DNA from 2 places in the Streptomyces sp. NPDC031497 genome. Region 1 is predicted to be linked to the other one. Evidence: predicted binding sites of a transcription regulator. Region 1 holds the regulator's gene; the other holds the start of a gene.
What was found. The regulator HspR, encoded in region 1, represses chaperone genes until heat shock. The targets are predictions, from matches to a motif close to TTGAGNNNNNNNNNCTCAA.
Positions count from the first base shown of each region.

Region 1 (3,194 bases):
CGGAAGCTCGCCCGCGAGTTCCACCCGGACGCCAACAAGGGCAACGCCAAGGCCGAGGAGCGCTTCAAGGAGATCTCCGAGGCGAACGACGTGCTCGGCGACGCCAAGAAGCGCAAGGAGTACGACGAGGCACGCGCCCTCTTCGGCAACGGTGGCTTCCGCCCCGGGCCGGGCGCGGGCGGCGGCAACTTCAACTTCGACCTGGGTGATCTCTTCGGGGGCAACCCGCAGCAACAGGGCGGGGGCGGCTTCGGCGGCGGTTTCGGCGACGTCCTGGGGGGCTTGTTCAATCGGGGCGGCGGCGCGGGCACGCGCACCCAGCCCCGGCGCGGCCAGGACATCGAGTCCGAGGTCACGCTCAGCTTCACGGAGGCCATCGAGGGGGCCACGGTCCCGCTGCGGATGTCCTCGCAGGCTCCCTGCAAGGCCTGTTCGGGCACCGGCGACAAGAACGGCACACCGCGCGTGTGCCCGACCTGCGTCGGCACCGGCCAGGTGGCGCGAGGATCCGGAGGCGGCTTCTCGCTCACCGACCCCTGCCCGGACTGCAAGGGCCGCGGCCTGATCGCGGAGCACCCCTGCCTCGACTGCAAGGGCAGCGGCCGCGCCAAGTCGTCCCGGACCATGCAGGTCCGCATCCCCGCCGGGGTGACCGACGGCCAGCGGATCCGGCTGCGCGGCAAGGGCGCACCGGGCGAGCGCGGCGGTCCGGCGGGCGACCTGTACGTCATGGTCCACGTCGACACCCACCCGGTGTTCGGCCGCAAGGAGGACAACCTCACGGTGACCGTCCCGGTGACCTTCACCGAGGCGGCGCTCGGCGGCGAGGTCAGGGTGCCCACCCTGGGCGGACCGCCGGTCACCCTGAAGCTGCCCCCCGGGACGCCCAACGGCCGCACCATGCGCGCCCGTGGCAAGGGCGCGGTCCGCAAGGACGGCACCCGTGGCGACCTTCTGGTCACCGTCGAGGTGAGTGTCCCGAAGGACCTGTCGGGGAATGCTCGTGACGCGCTGGAGGCGTATCGCGAGGCGACCGCGGGCGAGGACCCGCGGGCCGAGCTGTTCGAGGCCGCGAAGGGAGCATGACAGAGATGGACGGCCGTCGACGCAACCCGTACGAGCTGACCGAGGAGACCCCGGTCTACGTCATCTCGGTGGCGGCCCAGCTCTCCGGACTGCACCCGCAGACGCTGCGCCAGTACGACCGCCTGGGCCTGGTCTCCCCGGACCGCACGGCCGGACGGGGTCGGCGCTACTCGGCCCGCGACATCGAACTGCTCCGCCAGGTGCAGGCGTTGTCGCAGGACGAGGGCATCAACCTGGCCGGCATCAAGCGCATCATCGAACTGGAGAACCAGGTCGCCGCGCTCCAGGCCCGCGTGGCCGAGATGGAAGCGGCCCTGGACGGCGCGGCGGCCACGATGCGGCAGCGCGAAGCGGCGGTGCACGCCTCGTACCGCCGTGACCTGGTCCCGTACCAGGAAGTCCAGCAGACCAGCGCGCTGGTGGTGTGGCGGCCGAAGAAGGCCAAGGACTAGCGGCTTTGTGCGGAAGGGGCCCGGAGGAGATCCTCCGGGCCCCTTCTCGTGGTCACGGCTCCAGGATGGCCCGGTCCGCCCCGGGCGCCGACTCCGTGCCGTCGGCGTACAGCGCGGTCACCCAGTAGTAGTGGGTGGTGCCGGCGGCGGCCGTGGTGTCGTCGTAGGAGCGGTCCGTGGTGGCCGCCAGCTTCTCGTACGTCCGCGTGGCCGGGTTCCAGCGGTAGACCTGGTAGCCCGTCGCCGAGTCGACGGCGTTCCACGACAGGCCGACACCCGAGTCGGTCGGGTCCGTCGTCAGGGTGAGCGGGGAGCCCTCCGGGGTCGCCACCGACGGGGTCAGGTCCAGTTCGTCGACGGTGACCGCGGACACGGGCCCCAGCCATCTGCTGGAGTTGCCCGCGTTGTCGATCGCGTCCACCCAGTAGCAGGCGTGGTCGCCGTCCGGCAGCCGTACGTCCCGGTAGTGGGAGGTGCCCGCTGGCAGCCACGCCCACTCCGAGCCGGAGCAGACCTGCTCGTCGCCCTCCTCGCCGAGCACCACGCCCCGGTAGACCGCGTACCGCTTCAGGTCGGGCTCGGTGTTGTCGTCCCAGTCCAGCTCGATGCCGTACTCCGTGGCCGTCGCCGTCAGCCCGGTCACCTGGGCGGGCGGCTTGTCCGAGACCAGCGTGGTGACGGTCGCGGCGTCGGAGAGCGGGGAGACGTTGGGCCACTGCACGTTCTGCACCGCGTAGTGGTACGTCGTGCCCTCCTCGGCCGAGAAGTCGCCGCAGCTGTACCGGCGGGACCCGTCGGAGAGGGTGGTGAAGCTGGTCGTGCAGGTCACCCACCGCGCCGTCGAGGTGTCCACGGGCAGCGTGGTCGAGCGGTAGACGCGGAACTCGTCGTACGGGGCGTCCTCCGGCTTCACCGTCCACTGGAGGGTCGCGCTGCCGATGCCCGCGGTCGCCGTGAGCTCGCGGGGTGCGGCCAGCGGGCGGGTCACCCCCTGGAGGTCGGTGAACGGCGACGCGTGGCCCGAGCCGTCCACGGCCGCGATCCGGTACCTGGCGGTCTCGCCCCGGGCGAGCGTGTCGTCGGTGAGGCTCACGGTGTACTTGAGCTCCCAGGACTTGGTGACGACGCTGTAGAAGTCGGTCCGCTCCACCCGGTACTTCACCGCGGCGTGCACCCCCGACCAGTTCAGTTCGGCGCCCGTGTCGGTGGCGGACGCGGTGAACCGGGCAGGTGGCTGCAGCACGGTGCTGGTGACCAGGGCGTCGGTGGTGCCGGTCGACTCGTTGCCCGCCCTGTCGTAGGCGCGGATCTCGTAGTAGTAGAGGGCGCCGGTCGCGGGCGGGGCGTCGGTCAGGGATGTCGCCGTGGTCGTTCCCACCTTCGTCCAGCTGGTGCTGGACCGCAGGCGCCGGTAGACCCGGTAGCCGGCGAGGTCCATCTCCTGGTTCTTCGTCCAGTTCAGCTTCGTCGCGTTGGCGTCGCCGTCGTAGGACACCAGCGGATCCAGCGGGGTGAGGGGCTTGACCTTGTCGACGGTGGCCGAGGTGCGGGGTGTGTACGTGAACTTGGCCTTGGCGGCGCCGGTCCAGTTGACGTAGTCGATCCGCAGGGTGTGCCGGCCCTTGGGGAGGGTCACGTTGACGGTCTTGCTGACCG
Region 1 is NZ_JBVIKO010000029.1:107,974-111,167, forward strand. Features, by position in the region: gene dnaJ (molecular chaperone DnaJ) at 1-1,086, shown strand, start outside; gene ACZ5K7_RS40350 (heat shock protein transcriptional repressor HspR) at 1,092-1,538, shown strand; gene ACZ5K7_RS40355 (PA14 domain-containing protein) at 1,591-3,194, opposite strand, start outside.

Region 2 (3,194 bases), on a different contig from region 1:
CCCCGGCGGTGCCCCGGTCACCTTCGTCTACACGGCGATCCTGGCCCTCACCTCGCTCTTCGCGACCTATGTGAGCCCTGGCCTCCTGCACACGGTGTACCAGGACTCCAGCACCGACGTCGCCCACCTCCTGCGCACACCGGTCTTCGTCCTGCTGGCCAGCGCGCTGTGGGTCGCCGGCGGGCTCCTCTCCCCGTACGCCCTCGCCTTCGTGCTCGCCCTGACCGCGCTGGAACGGCGGATAGGGGGTGCCCGGGCGATCCTCGTCTTCCTGGCGGGCCATGTGCTGGCCACCCTCGCCACCGAGGTCCCGGTCGGCCTCGCGGTCCTGGTCGGCCACCTCCCCGACAGTTCTCTGCACCGCCTCGACTACGGCATCAGCTTCGGCGTGGCCGCCAGCATCGGCGCCCTCTCCGGCCTGCTCACCCCCTGGCTGCGCTGGCCGCTGCTCGCCCTGGTCGGCTACAGCCTCCTCACGGACCTCGTCGCCTTCGAGGACCCGATGACCAACTGGGGCCATCTGATCTCGCTGGGCATCGGGACGGCACTCTGGCCGGTGGTACGGCGCTGGTACCAGGAGCGGCAGCAGGCCCCGGGCCGACACCGAGGGACTGCTCCTGCTCCCGGGTCGCGCCGTGCGGGCGGTTGGTGAGCTGGTACGGGTCGGCGGCCAGGTCGCAGAGGTGTGGACCGGCTCCTGGTCCTGCCGGTTCCAGCGAGGCGGGCGCCGCCGGGCGAGCCGTCGTCGTGGCCGGTCGCGCAGTTCCCCGTACCCCTGTGGGGTGCTGACGCGGGCCGCGACCGTCAGCCGGCCGGGGTCCATACGTACGGGGTCGTCGTCGTCACCGCCCTGAAGCCCAGCCGTTTCAGGATCGGGGCGCTGTCGTCCGAGGCCTCCACGAGGAGATAGGGGGCGTTCCTGGCCGCCGCCCGGGTCGCCCGCAGGGCCACCAGCGCGCGGTAGACGCCCTTGCCGCGCCACTCGGCCAGCGTGGAGCCACCGAGCAGCATGGCGAAGTCCGTGCCGGGCCGGAAGGCCACCCAGGCCGCCGAGACGACCTGGCCGGCCGCCTCGGCCACGTACACCTCGTTGTCGTCGGGCTCGACGGCGAGCCGGCCCCTCAGGTATCCGGCGATCCACGCCATGTCCTCGCCCCACACCGCCGTCTCCAGCGCGGCTATGCGGCGCAGGTCCGCGTCGGCGGTGACCCGGCGCAGGGACACCTCCGGGGGCAGCGCCGGGAACGGTACGGCCAGGTCCTCGACCTGGGCGATCACGACCGTCTCCCGCGGCTCGGGCACGAAGCCGGCCGCTCGCAGCCGGTCGGGGAGGTCCGCCGGGTCGTCGTGCCCGCGTGTCTTCCACTCCACCGCCTCGCCGCGCGCCGCGAAGAAGTCCCGCTGCCGGGCGATCAGCGCGTCCAGTTCGGGGCCGCGCACGCCGCCCCAGTCGCGCGGCCCCGTCACGAAACCGCGGTGCTGGCCCACGACCCGGAGTACGGGGCCGTCGTGCTGGTAGGTGATCCCGGGTGCGGGGACGGGCTGGACGGCGCGCATCTGGGCGTCGTAGGCGGCCAGCAGGGCCGCGTCGGTGTCGGTGTCGGTCATCGGCCGACCGTACGGGGAATGAGCCGGTGCGGATCAACTGTTTTCCCGTCCAGGCGTTGGCTGTTCTCCCGGTCGGACGCCCGTCACGGCCAGGTCACCACACGATCGCTCAGAGCGAACGCACCCCTGGGAACATTCCGAGGCTCACGTGCATTGAGTCGGCATAACTCAAGTTCAATGCCGAAGGGGAGATCATGGCTTCGACGTCCGCATCACTCACCCTCCCTGTGCTGCCCCTCGACGGCGAGGTCGTGCTGCCCGGGATGGTGGTCCCGCTGGACCTCAAGGACCCCGATGTACGTGCCGCCGTGGAGGCCGCCCAGGCCGCCGCCCGTACCGAGCCCGGCAAGCCCAGGGTGCTGCTGGTCCCGCGTATCGACGGCACCTACCCGAGCACCGGCGTGCTCGGCACCGTGGAGCAGGTCGGCCGGCTGGCCGACGGTGACCCCGGCGCGCTGATCCGCGGCCGTTACCGCGTCCGCATCGGCGCCGGCACCACCGGCCCGGGTGCCGCCCTGTGGGTGGAGGGCACCCGCATCGAGGAGAACGTCCCGGATCCGGTGCCCGGTCATGTCACCGAACTGGTCAAGGAGTACAAGGCCCTCGCCACCGCCTGGCTGCGCAAGCGCGCCGCCTGGCAGGTCGTGGACCGGGTGCAGGCCATCGACGACGTCTCCGCGCTCGCCGACAACTCCGGCTACTCGCCGTTCCTGACCACCGAGCAGAAGATCGAACTCCTGGAGACCGCCGACCCGGTCGCCCGGCTGAAGCTCGCCACCCAGCAGCTGCGCGACCACCTCGCCGAGCAGGACGTGGCCGAGACCATCGCCAAGGACGTCCAGGAGGGCGTCGACAAGCAGCAGCGCGAGTTCCTGCTCCGCCGCCAGCTCGAAGCCGTCCGCAAGGAGCTGCGCGAGCTGAACGGCGACTCCGCGAAGGACGGCGAGGAGTCCGACGACTACCGCGCCCGCGTGGAGGCCGCCGACCTGCCGGAGAAGGTCCGCGAGGCCGCCCTCAAGGAGGTCGACAAGCTGGAGCGGTCCAGCGACCAGTCGCCCGAGGGCTCGTGGATCCGCACCTGGCTGGACACGGTGCTGGAACTGCCGTGGAACGAGCGCACCGAGGACGAGTACGACATCCAGGGCGCCAAGGCGGTCCTGGACGCGGAGCACGCCGGCCTGGAGGACGTGAAGGAGCGGATCACCGAGTACCTGGCGGTGCGCAAGCGCCGCAGCGACCGGGGGCTCGGGGTCATCGGCGGGCGCCGCGGCGGTGCCGTGCTCGCCCTCGTCGGTCCGCCCGGTGTCGGCAAGACCTCGCTCGGTGAGTCCGTCGCCCATGCCATGGGGCGGAAGTTCGTCCGGGTCGCCCTCGGCGGTGTCCGGGACGAGGCCGAGATCCGCGGTCACCGGCGGACGTACGTGGGTGCGCTGCCCGGCCGGATCGTGCGGGCCATCAAGGAGGCCGGTTCGATGAACCCGGTCGTCCTGCTCGACGAGATCGACAAGGTGGGGTCCGACTTCCGGGGCGACCCGGCGGCCGCCCTGCTCGAAGTCCTCGACCCGGCGCAGAACCACACCTTCCGC
Region 2 is NZ_JBVIKO010000024.1:141,871-145,064, forward strand. Features, by position in the region: gene ACZ5K7_RS37345 (rhomboid-like protein) at 1-652, shown strand, start outside; gene ACZ5K7_RS37350 (GNAT family N-acetyltransferase) at 805-1,608, opposite strand; gene lon (endopeptidase La) at 1,803-3,194, shown strand, end outside.
Region 2: a site for HspR is predicted at 1,762-1,780, ahead of lon (endopeptidase La). Genes of this name have one in related genera too.